DNA from 4 places in the Rhizobium sp. CB3060 genome. Region 2 is predicted to be linked to each of the others. Evidence: predicted binding sites of a transcription regulator. Region 2 holds the regulator's gene; each other region holds the start of a gene.
What was found. Region 2 encodes PhoB, which activates phosphate uptake and scavenging genes when phosphate is short. Its sites were predicted from a motif close to TGTCATNNANCTGTCAT; they were not measured.
Positions count from the first base shown of each region.

Region 1 (3,099 bases), 800 kb from region 2:
CTCCTTCGTCTTTCAGGATGCGGACCACGCCGCCGCACTCTTCGGGCTGCAGCAGTTCGGCAATATTTACACGCGTATCATGAACCCGACCCAGGCCGTACTCGAGGAACGGGTGGCAGCCCTCGAAGGCGGCACGGCCGGCCTCGCCGTCGCCTCTGGTCATGCTGCTCAGATGCTCGTCTTTCACACCATCATGCAGCCGGGCGACAATTTCGTCGCCGCCAGGCAGCTCTACGGTGGCTCGATCAATCAGTTCGGCCACTCCTTCCAGAATTTCGATTGGCATGTGCGCTGGGCCGACTCCGCCGATCCGGCCACGTTCGAGACACAGATCGACAGCCGCACCCGCGGCATCTTCATTGAAAGCCTCGCCAATCCCGGCGGTACCTTCGTCGACATCGAGGCGATCGCCGCCGTTGCCCGCCGGCACGGCCTGCCGCTGATCGTCGACAATACAATGGCCAGCCCCTATCTCATCCGGCCGTTGGAGCATGGCGCCGACATCGTCATCCATTCGTTGACCAAATTCATGGGCGGCCACGGCAATTCCATGGGCGGCATGATCATCGATGGCGGCACCTTCGACTGGTCCGCGTCAGACAATTATCCGATGCTGTCGACGCCGAGGCCGGAATATAACGGCATCGTGCTGCACGCCACCTTCGGCAATTTCGCTTTCGCCATCGCCTGCCGCGTCCTCGGCCTGCGCGATCTCGGCCCTGCCATCTCCCCCTTCAATGCCTTCTTGATCCTTACGGGCATCGAGACGTTGCCGCTGCGCATGCAGCGCCATTCCGACAATGCGATCGCCGTCGCCCGCTGGCTGAAAGGGCAGGACAAGGTGGCCTGGGTGAACTATGCCGGCCTTGAGGACGACCCGAACCATCCGCTGCAACAGCGCTATTCGCCCAAGGGGGCGGGTTCCGTCTTCACTTTCGGGTTGAAGGGCGGATATGAAGCGGGCAAGGGATTTGTGGAAGGCCTGGAGCTCTTTTCCCATCTCGCCAATATCGGCGACACGCGCTCCCTGGTCATCCACCCTGCCTCGACGACGCACAAGCAGCTCACCGACGAGCAGAAAATCGCAGCCGGCGCCGGTCCGGATGTGGTGCGCCTGTCGATCGGCATCGAGGACGTCAAGGACATCATCGCCGACCTTGAGCAGGCGCTGGCGAAGGCATGACACGGAAGCGTTTCCAGATCGGGACGGAAGATTTATGACAACGTATTTACGATTGGACCCCGAAGGCGTCGAGCCGGAAACCGGTGCTCCCGCCGACGATCGCATCGTTTCCGGGGCGCCAAAGTTCCGCACCTGGAATGTCGAGGAAGCTGATGGCGGCCTCTACGCGGGCATATGGGAGGCAACGCCCGGAAAATGGCGAATCGTCTATGACGAGTGGGAGTATTTCCATATCCTTTCCGGCTACTCGGTGGTAACTGCCGAAAATGGCGAGGCTTTTCACCTGCGTGCCGGCGATCGCATGATTCTGAGACCCGGCTTTAAGGGGACGTGGGAAGTCATTGAAACCACCCGAAAGGATTATGTGATCCGTCTCTGACGGCGCCGCAAAGCCGGTCGAATCAAATCAGGACGGCCAGCGCCGTTCGGACGCGCGCAGGCATTTGTTAGCCGGCCAGCGCAAATAGCCGTTTTCATTGCCGCAAGTTGTGTCACTGGCCTTTCACCAAACTGTCATCAAACTGAAACACTGCGAGATTAGAGCCATCACTGTCGCCAGGAGATTGAGGTGGGGGTTACGAACCGATGGGGACGTTCCGTGCTCAGATCCTGCTCGCCATCCATTCATCACTTGAGGAAGTGAGTTCAATCATGTTGAATCAGAAATTTCGTTCGCTTTGCCTGACTGCAGGCTTCATCGCGGCTATGTCCGTGTCGGCCTCGGCTGCCGACATCACGGGCGCCGGCTCGAGCTTTATCGCGCCGGTTATGTCCAAGTGGGCTGAAGGCTATAAGGCTGCGACGAACAACGTCGTCAACTACCAGTCGGTCGGTTCGGGCGCCGGCATCAAGCAGCTCCTCGACAAGACGATCGTATTCGGCGCTTCGGATAAGCCGATGAGCGACGCTGACCTCGAGAAGAACGGCATTGCCCAGTTCCCGATGATCTCCGGCGGTATCGTCGTTTCCTATAACGTTGAAGGCGTAAAGCCGGGCGAACTCGTTCTCGACGGCAAGACGCTGGCCGACATCTTCCTCGGCAAGGTCGCCAAGTGGGACGATGCAGCCATCAAGGCCCTGAACCCCGACGTGAAGCTGCCTTCCACCGCGATCTCCGTCGTTTATCGCGCCGACAGCTCGGGCACGACCTTCAACTTCACCGATTTCCTGTCGAAGGTTTCGCCGGAGTGGAAAGAAAAGGTTGGTTCGAACACGGCAGTTGAATGGCCGGTCGGCTTTGGCGCCAAGGGTTCCGAAGGCGTTTCCACCACTGTCAACCAGACGGCTGGTTCGATCTCTTACGTTGAATATTCTTACGTCGTCGCCAACCATATCGGTTTCGCGAAGATGAAGAATGCTGCCGGCAAGGTTGTCGAGCCTAGCCTCGATACATTCAAGGCTGCTGCTTCCAACGCCGATTGGGCTCATGCCAAGAACTTCAACCTGATCATCACCAATCAGCCGGGCGAAAAGAGCTGGCCGATTGCCGCTTCGACCTGGGTTATGCTCTACAAGAAGCCGGCCGATGCCGCTAAGAACGAAGAGGCCCTGAAGTTCTTCAAGTGGTCCTATCAGAACGGTCAGAAGGACGCGACCGCCCTGTCTTATCTGGCAGTCCCGGACAATGTCGTCGAGATTGTCGAGAAGTCCTGGCAGAAGGACTTCGGCACGAAGTAATTTGTGCTGGGTGAGAAGTTGCGGCGGACAGGGTATAGCCCTGTCCGCCTTTCGTCACGGACAAGGGGAAATCGATGGCTGACGCGACTCAGACGGCTGCCTTCCAGGCTATAGATACCACCGCCAGCACCAGAAAATTCCGGATGCAGGATCGGATTTTCTATTTTATGACGCTTGGCTCGGCTACTCTCGTCGTGCTTCTGCTGCTGGCAATCCTGGTGGTTCTTGTCATCGATGCC
Region 1 covers NZ_CP104158.1:937,987-941,085, forward strand. The annotation lists gene N2601_RS04655 (O-acetylhomoserine aminocarboxypropyltransferase) at 1-1,183, shown strand, start outside; gene N2601_RS04660 (cupin domain-containing protein) at 1,218-1,562, shown strand; gene pstS (phosphate ABC transporter substrate-binding protein PstS) at 1,889-2,860, shown strand; gene pstC (phosphate ABC transporter permease subunit PstC) at 2,935-3,099, shown strand, end outside.
Region 1: a site for PhoB is predicted at 1,684-1,700, ahead of pstS (phosphate ABC transporter substrate-binding protein PstS). Genes of this name have one in related genera too.

Region 2 (3,099 bases):
ATGCCGGCACCAGCCTCTCTGGCGGTCAGCAGCAACGCCTCTGCATCGCCCGCGCCGTCGCGGTCAGTCCCGAGGTCATTCTCATGGACGAGCCGTGCTCCGCGCTCGATCCGATCGCCACCGCCAAAGTCGAGGAACTCATTCATGAGCTGCGGGAAAACTTCACGATCGTCATCGTGACGCATTCCATGCAGCAGGCAGCCCGCGTTTCGCAACGTACCGCAATGTTTCATCTCGGCCATCTGGTCGAGGAGAACGATACCGATAAGATGTTCACCAATCCCGATGATTACCGCACGCAGGATTACATCATGGGCCGTTTTGGCTGATGATGCTCCCCGCGCGGTTCCTTTCACATCTTTCACCTAGAGGATAAAAAAATGGTCTCAACACACATTCTCTCCGCTTACGACGAAGACCTGAAGTTCCTGACGCGCCGCATTTCCGAAATGGGCGGCCTGGCGGAGCAGATGGTCAGCGACAGCGTCCGCGCCCTGGTAAACGGCGATGCCAGCCTTGCGCAGAAGGTCATCTCCGATGACGTCATTCTCGACCACGCCGAGCGCGAAGTCGGCGACAAGGCGATCGTCACCATCGCCCGCCGTCAGCCGATGGCTGCGGACCTGCGTGAAATCATGGGCTCCATCCGCATCGCCGCCGATCTGGAGCGCGTCGGCGATCTCGGCAAGAACACCGCAAAGCGCGTCATCGCCGTGCAGGGCACCGGCGTTCCGCGTCGTCTCGCCCGCGGCATCGAACACCTCTCCGAACTGGCGCTCGTCCAGCTCAAGGAAGTGCTCGACGTCTACTCGACCCGTTTACCTGACAAGGCCGTGTCGATCCGCGAACGCGACGAGGAAATCGACGCCATGTACACCTCGCTCTTCCGCGAGATGCTGACCTACATGATGGAGGATCCGCGCAACATCACCACCTGCACGCATCTTCTTTTCTGCGCCAAGAACATCGAGCGCATCGGCGACCATGCCACGAACATCGCCGAGACGATCTATTACATGGCGACCGGTGCCCAGCCCGAAGGCGAGCGCCCGAAGGACGATACCGCCAACACCGTCGGTTCGGTAACGGAATAAAGTAGACACCAAGAGAAGGAGACCAGAGGCGCATGGTTCCGAGAGTTGCTGTTGTAGAAGACGAGGAAGCGCTAAGCGTTCTGCTGCGCTATAACCTCGAGGCCGAGGGCTTCGAGGTCGACACTATCCTGAGAGGCGACGAAGCTGAGCTGCGCCTCCAGGAGCGCATCCCCGATCTTCTGATCCTCGATTGGATGCTCCCCGGCGTGTCCGGCATCGAGCTCTGCCGTCGGCTGCGCATGCGGCCGGAGACGGAGCGCCTGCCGATCATCATGCTCACCGCTCGCGGCGAGGAAAGCGAGCGCGTGCGCGGCCTTTCCACCGGCGCGGACGACTATGTCGTCAAGCCGTTCTCGACGCCGGAACTGATGGCCCGCGTCAAGGCGATGTTGCGCCGAGCCCGCCCGGAGGTCCTGTCCACGGTACTGCGCTGCGGCGATATCGAACTGGACCGCGAAACCCATCGCGTCCACCGAAAGAGCCGTGAAGTGCGGTTGGGGCCGACGGAATTCCGCCTTCTGGAATTCCTGATGTCGTCCCCCGGCCGCGTCTTCTCTCGGTCTCAGTTGCTCGACGGCGTGTGGGGGCATGATATCTATGTCGACGAACGCACCGTCGACGTGCATGTCGGCCGCCTGCGCAAGGCGCTGAATTTCTCCAACATGCAGGACGTCATCCGCACCGTTCGCGGCGCGGGTTATTCCATGGAGGCCTGATGGGGGAGGCCTGATCGGGGCAACCCGATTGGCCATCCAACATAGCGGCGGAAACAGAAAACGGGCCTTTCGGCCCGTTTTTCCTTTGTCTGGTGTGGTTCAGTGCGCGGCCCGGCGCCGGTCATGCACCGGCTGGTAAGCCAGCCGCTGATGGTAGGTGCAGTACGGCGAAGAGTCCGGGCTGTCATTGCCGCAGAAGTGAAAATCTTCCTTCAGCGGGTCGCCGACCGGCCACTTGCAGGTGCGCTCCGTGAGCTCCGTCAGGCCGAGGCGGCGCGAGATCGGAACGACCACATTGGCGGCCGGACGATATTCGACTTCGCTGACCGTATCGATCTCGACCTCTTCCTTGAGCATCGTCGCACCCTGCTGGCGGGTAACCGTGCGGGTTGCAACGCGCGAGGCGTAATTCGGCGCGCGTGGGGCCGAGGTATTGCGCTTCGGCGCTCGAGCTGTGGTTGCCGCACCACCGGCCTTCGCTCGGCCCGGCAGGCTCAAGCGATGCACTTTGCCGATGACGGCATTACGGCTGACACCACCGAGCTGTGCCGCGATCTGGCTGGCGCTCAAACCTTCGGACCACAGCTTTTTCAGCTTCTCGACGCGTTCGTCTGTCCAATTCATGCCCTGTCTCCGCTATCGCGTTTCTGATGGCAGAATCCCTCACCATTGCCTCGAATTGGGTCGAGGCGTGAAACGCTTTAAAATTGTGGTGACTAGTTCCGCCGCATGCAGTCTAGTAATTGGTTTTTAACCTAGTGTGAGGCTGACTCCGTGACAAGAGTCGCGGGAATCTTGAGGAATCGATTTCGAGGTTTTCCCCAACTTGCTATACGTGAGTGGCATTTATGCAATATAAGTTGTCGAAGACATGCCATCCATCGAGAGGTGCTCTGCCGCACCTGCTAAATCGCCAGTTTTGTTGACATCGCAGTGCAAAACATCAATAGTGCCCATGCCGCCGCAAGGCGGCATTTTTGATTTTTCCGGGCCCGTTTCATTCGAAGGAAACGATTGGCCCTAAAGGTTGTGATTGAGGAGAATGCGCCATGGCTGAAACCGCGCCGCTTTATGACACCTATATGCGTGCTCCGCTGCGGTTCGAGCGAGGCGAGGGCGTGTGGCTGATCACGGAGACCGGCGAGCGTTATCTCGATTTCGCCGCGGGCGTCGCGGTGAATTCGCTTGGCCACGCCCATCCACATCTGGTTGCAGAGCTGAAGTCGCAGGCCGACAAGGTCTGGCACCTGTCCAACCTCTATGAGGTGCCAGGCCAGGAGAAGTTGTCG
Region 2 covers NZ_CP104158.1:134,938-138,036, forward strand. The annotation lists gene pstB (phosphate ABC transporter ATP-binding protein PstB) at 1-329, shown strand, start outside; gene phoU (phosphate signaling complex protein PhoU) at 381-1,094, shown strand; gene phoB (phosphate regulon transcriptional regulator PhoB) at 1,127-1,810, shown strand; gene N2601_RS00695 (GcrA family cell cycle regulator) at 1,910-2,434, opposite strand; gene N2601_RS00700 (aspartate aminotransferase family protein) at 2,860-3,099, shown strand, end outside.

Region 3 (3,099 bases), on a different replicon from region 2:
GTTGTCCGTTCAGGGACTTAACCTTGTCGGAAAATTCGAGGCCGAGCGCGCTGACCTTGCCGTAGAGATCGCCGAAGGAGAGTTCGCTGGGCGAGGCGTGGCTGGGGCCTGCGGTCATGACCCATGGCGACAGGCCGATCATCGCAAGCAGGCTGCGGCGACTGACAACGGAACCGTAAAGAATGTTGCCCACCGCGCACCTCCTCGGAAATGGCCTCCCGGCGGCCAATGCCGCCCGGAGGTTTCTGGCAAATTACATAGTCTCTGCACCGAGCGCAAAGGTATCGGCGAGAACGCGGTAGACGTCGCTCTCTTCCATGTAGCCCTTGAACTCTTCCGAACCCGGACCTGTTGCCTGCAGCACGACGTCGTCGACGGCATGAACGGCCGTATCGGCATTGCGCGGCAGATTGCCTTCGCGAAGCACGGCGCCGGGAACATCCTTATACGCGCTGTTGGCGACGTATTCCTTCTTCTCGTTTTGAATTGCCGGCTCAAACGGACCGTCCATCTTCGGGCGGAAGGTTTCGTAATAGTCCGGATAATTGTTGGCGAAGATGGCGAGGCGGCGGCTCACGTCGACCTTGTCAGGGAAACCGTCGCCGTCCTTGTCCTCATAGTTCGGGAAGCCGGCATCGGCGTAGACGCCCACCTTCTCACGCATGTCCGTGCCCGGCTTTTCGTCATCGACCGTGCCGATGACCGAAACGCCATGCGTATGGTCGCCGGTGACGACGATCAGCGTATCGGGATGCGTCTTGGCGAATTCGCGCGCCATGCCGACAACCTGGTCGAATTCGATGGTTTCGAAGACCGAGCGCTCCCAGTCCATCGTGTGAGCCTGCTTGTCGATCGAGGCGCCCTCGATCATCAGGAAGAAGCCGTCCGGATTCTTGGAAAGCTGATCAAGCGCGACCTTGGCCATGTCCTTGAGGCCGGGCTGGTTCGGGAATTTGCCGACCGTGCCCTTCTTGAGGAATTCCCGATCCAGCGTCACGTCCATGTTGCCGGTGTGGAAGAGGCCCAGGATTTTGCCGGTATTGGTGCCGGCGGCGGCTGTCAGCTCGGACTTATCGGTCGCCAGCGCGTAGCCATCGTCCTTGAAGGTCTTGACCAGGTCCTTGTCGTCCTTGCGCTTGGAGCCCGGGACGTCCTTCGGCAGGAAATAGGCCGAGCCGCCACCGAGGATAACATCCGGCTTGGTGTTGAGGAACATGGCGGCAATTTCAGCCTTGTCGCCGCGCTTGCGCGTATGGGAAATGACGGCGGCCGGTGTGGCATCTTCGATTTCGGCAGTGGAAACGACGCCGATCGATTTCTTGGTCAGGCGGCGCACCGCTTCAGCGATGTTTTCGACACGCGGGTCGTCCAGCGAGTCCGGCGTGCGGTCGGCATAGACGCCAAGCGCATTGATCGCGGTCTTGTGGCCGGTCATGTAAGCCGACATGGTGTTGGCGCTGTCGGTGGCGATCGCATTGGTGGACGATGTGCCGATGAATGCCATGTGATCGAGGTCGTCCATGAAGAGACGTCCATTCGCCTTGCCCTCGGTCATGCCTCTGGACATCAGGCGGGCAGCGGTGCGATGGCCAACGGAGAGGCCGTCGCCGAGCAGGAAGATGACGTTCTTGGCCTTCGGGGTCGCGGATGTGCCGAACACGTCCCAGGTGACGGCTTTCGTCTGGCCGCCGGCGCTGACTTCTACCTTATAGGTGCCTGCCTTGCCGATCTTGGCGGAGCGCAGAATAACGGCAGAGCCGAGGCTCTTGTCGTCCTTGCCTTTCTCGTCGGCCACGAAATTGAAATCGGCGCCGAGAACGGACTTGGCGTCCTGGCCGTTGATGGTGATCTTCACGTCTTCCTTCTTGATGGCGCCGTCGAACTCGACCTTGAAGTCGAAAGGCGAGCCGACCAGGATCGTTGCACGATCGAGCGGATAGACGGTGGCTGCGTGGGAAACGCCGGCCAGCATGGTGGCGGCGGCAAGAGCGATTAGGGTTTTACGCATGGGAATCCTCGCGCGTTTGTGAAGTCACGTTACAGTGCCGTGATTAGCGGGCGATCGTGACACACGAATGACAGGCAGAAGGTAAGTGGTTGGACTTGCAGCGATATCAGTCTCACCGCATCGGTGTCGCCTGAAGCATCTGCATGGAAAACCGCCATTCCAGGATACTTTCCAGAAATCGTCAACTATTTCAGCGAAGTAGTCATGTCTCCGACGTTGCCGGGTCGGTAGTAGCGGTTGTCCGTCGGCTTGTCTGACCGGTTCATTCATCGCTCCGATCGCTTGTAGCCGTCGTATTTAAGCCAGCACTTGACATCGGCAGCGTTAAGGTCGAAGCCGCATTTGGCCGCGCATGCGCGGCCGTTTTTGCGAGGATTCGGGGAATGAAGACCAAGACAGCAGTGGCCAATGCCGGAAACCTGATCATGACCGGTGTCGTGCTGATGCTGCTCGGCGATCTGCTCTTTGCGTTGAACGATGCGATGGGCAAGTGGCTGGTCTCGAGTTTTGCCGTCGGTCAGGTGCTGGTGATCCGCTCGTTCGGAGCTTTTGTCGTGCTCGGACCGATGATCGTGAGACAAGGGCCGATGGCCTTGTTCCGCGTCGAGCAGAAAGGCCTCCAGTTCATGCGGGTGGCCATGGCGACTGGCGATGTCGGCCTGTTCTACGCTGCCGTCGCCTATCTGCCGCTCGCAGATGTTATGACCTTCTACATGGCCGGGCCGATCTATGTTGCGGCGCTTTCGCATTTCTTTCTTGGGGAAAAGATCGGCTGGCGCCGTTGGCTAGCCGTTCTGGTCGGCTTCGCCGGCGTCGTCATCGCGCTGCGTCCGTCCACGGCGATGCTGTCGCTTCCGTCGCTTTTCGGTCTCGCGGGCAGCTTAGCCTTTGCACTGACGCTGGTGATGAGCCGCTATCTGCGCTCGACCAGCGACACGACACTCGTGACATGGCAGACGATCGCCGCCCTTGCCACCGGCATCGTCTTGAGCATCGGCCATTGGCGGCCGGCGACGCCCATCGATTGGCTCGGCATGCTGCTGCTCGGTATCGTAGCCTCTTGCGCGCATTTGCTCATCACGCGCTCGTTG
Region 3 covers NZ_CP104159.1:1,691,292-1,694,390, reverse strand. The annotation lists gene N2601_RS27155 (hypothetical protein) at 1-118, opposite strand, end outside; gene N2601_RS27150 (alkaline phosphatase) at 254-2,008, opposite strand; gene N2601_RS27145 (DMT family transporter) at 2,392-3,099, shown strand, end outside.
Region 3: a site for PhoB is predicted at 2,065-2,081, ahead of N2601_RS27150 (alkaline phosphatase). Genes of this name have one in related genera too.

Region 4 (3,099 bases), 1.4 Mb from region 2:
GCCAAGCTTCGATGGATTGACGACGGCGTGGGCATGGTCATACCAGCCGTCGGAATCGTCGTAGAGGACGATGATAGCGGTGTCTTTCCAGTCCGGCGAATTCTGAACGGTGTTGACCACCTGGGTGACGAACTCCTGCTCGTCGAGCGGATCAGAATAGCCGGCATGGCCGTCCTGATATGCCGGCGCCTTCAGGAAGCTGACGATCGGCATGTTGCCGTTCTTCAGGGCCGCGTAGAAGTCCGTCACATCATACTGGTGGTTGGCTGCGTCGGTGGTGCCGATTGCAGCGACCGAGGACGGGCGCGCATGCGTCGGGTTGGCGGTCGAGGCGTAGTACTGGAACGGCTGGTGATGCGGGATATAGTCAGCGCTGTTGACCTGGGTGACGGTTGAGGTCGTCGCACGCTTGCAGCCCGTCGTGCCGTCTGGGTTCGTCTGCGTCAGGTCGAAGCCGCCTTCGAAGAAGCCCCAGGTGATGTTGTGTTCGTTCAGCATGTCGCCAATGTTCTTGCCGTACATCAGCCCTGTCTGGCCGACCGAGCAGACATCGCCGGTCGGATCGAAGTCGCTGATGACGGTCCAGCCGCCATTGCCGTCGGGCACGATGCGGCCCTTGGAATAGGTGCCGTCCTTCTCCAGCGCATAGCCGGGCGGCAGGATGGCGCCGTTGGTCTGGCCGGAGATGAGGTTCAGCGCGCCGGGGGTCGACGGGCCGAAATTGGTGGAGAAGGAATTGTCGTTCAGGGCATAGTGCTGAGCGTAGTTCCAGAGCGCCGTGACGGTGTTGCCGTCATAATAGCCCATGACCTGGCCCTTGGTGCCGAAAGCGCCGGCAGCACCCTTGGTGCCCCTGCCGGTATTGGCCGGGAAAAGGTCCATGGCGAAGTTGTTGTAGGCCGCCTGCTCGGCGGTGTAGCCGTGGTTCTGCGATTGGGTCGCTGCCTGCGTGCGGTCGAGGCGGAACGGGGCGGCCGCATCGGCTCCGTTTGCCGCGTTGGTCTTATTCGGATTGCTGTCGAGAAGACCGGCATTGGCCAGCGTGTTGATATCGGTCGGCGTGTTGTCGGCGGCCTTGAATGCCGGCTCACCGTCGACGTTTGCGGCCTTGGGGTAGGTCGCGAAATAGTGGTCGAAGGAGACGTTTTCCTGGAAGACGACGACCAGATGCTTGATCGGCGTCGCGGTATTCGTCGGCGCCTTGTCGGCGGCACCGGCGGTGGAACAGAGCGAAATCAGAGTAAGCGCGCTGCCGGCGGCAAGGGCAGCGCGACGCGAAAGACAGATCATTGCCATATCCTCTCGAGTGGGGGCTTTGCCCCGACGCTTAAGGTGCGCCGCGCCGAGGCGGAAGGAACCATGCCGGGCTAGCAAGCGCATATGACAGTTCCGTGAAGGGGGCGGCGGGAGAGGGAGGCGTTGCCCATGAAGGACGTAACTAAAGGGTTGTTTTTGCTGACATGAAAAAGGAGGTCGCGGACAGGTGTTGCGGATGCCCGTATCCTGCTACCTTATGTCACGGCTGACATTGATGCGATCCACCCGCCCCCGCCCTTCGAGGGTCGCTTCGCTCCCGCCTCAGGGTGAGGGCTGATCTTTTGGCTCCGGCCGCAACGGGCTATCGTTCGGTCTCTACTTTACTGTGACGACGAGCCCACTCCGCCTCATCCTGAGGCGCGTAGCCCGTCGGGCGCAGCCTCGAAGGACGAGGCGGCCACTGACGTTCAGGGACTAAAGCTAGATATTCTGATCCATCGTCTCGGCCGGTATCTCATCGGCGCGATGGATGCGAACGACGGTCGCGGGAACGCCGGCGACGGTGCAGTGGGCCGGTACCGGCTTTACCACGACGCTACCGGCCGCGACCTTGCTGAAGGCGCCGACTTCGATGTTGCCGAGGATCTTTGCGCCGGCGCCGATCATCACGCCATGGCGGATTTTCGGGTGCCGGTCGCCGGTTTCCTTGCCGGTGCCGCCGAGCGTGACGTTCTGCAGGATCGAGACTTCATCCTCGATAACGGCAGTCTCGCCGATGACAATGCCGGAGCCGTGATCGAGCATGATGGACGAGCCGATCCTCGCCGCCGGATGAATATCCGGGCCGAAGACGAGCGAGGCCAGGTTGGAAAGCCAACTGGCGATTTCCGGCCGGCCCTCCGTCCAGAGGGCGTGGGCGATGCGGTGGGTCTGAAGGGCGTGGAAGCCCTTGAGATTCAGGAGCGCATGCAGATAGGTCGTACAGGCGGGATCGCGGGTGCGGACCGCGACGAGATCGGCCTCCGTCGCCTGGAGGATTGCGGCATGCCGCGTCAGCACATCATGAAACAGGGCGAAAAGAGCGTCGGTTTCGATGCCGGCGACGGAAAGCCGGGCGACCAGGACATTGGCGAGGCTTTCGGCATCCGACTGCGTCGCGATGATCTGCGCTGCGAGCAGCGGGCGCAAGGTCGGCTCGCGGCCGGCGAGGTCGGCCGCTTCATGGCGGATTACGTCCCAGACGCTGCCGGCTGCGGCAGGGGAATGTCCGGCGATTGCCGTTCCTGTCTGGGACATAACCATATCTTTCTGATCAAGCGGAAACGTCAACCACGCCGCAATCGCCGGTTTCGGAGGCAAAGGCGAGCAGCTTGCCGGATTTGCTCCAGCTCATCGAGGTGATCGCACCTTTGCCTGGACGGCGCAAGAGCGCTTCCTTGGAGTCGCCAATGCGCACCGCCAGGATCATGCCATCAATGAAGCCGATCGCCAGGATGTCTTCCACCGGATGAAACTTGACCGAGGTCGCCATGATGTTGCCGCGTGTGCCGAGTTCCAGCGGCGCTTTGCCCATCGGGCCATCCTTGCCCTGAAACGGCCAGACGATCGCCGCCGGTGCGCCGGAGGAGGCAAGCCACTTGCCTTTGTTGGACCAGGAGAGCGATTTCACCTTGGCGGGATAGCCGGTCATGCGCATGTGCCTGGCCTCGGCGCCGGGCTTCGTATCCATCTTCCAGCCGTGCAAGGCGTTTTCCTGCATGGTGGTGACGACAAACTGACCGTCGGGCGAGAAGGTGACCCCGGTATGGGCGCCCTTCCATTCGAGATTGATCGGCTGCCCTG
Region 4 covers NZ_CP104158.1:2,800,156-2,803,254, reverse strand. The annotation lists gene N2601_RS13575 (phospholipase C) at 1-1,290, opposite strand, end outside; gene cysE (serine O-acetyltransferase) at 1,738-2,553, opposite strand; gene N2601_RS13565 (WD40 repeat domain-containing protein) at 2,570-3,099, opposite strand, start outside.
Region 4: a site for PhoB is predicted at 1,381-1,397, ahead of N2601_RS13575 (phospholipase C). Genes of this name have one in related genera too.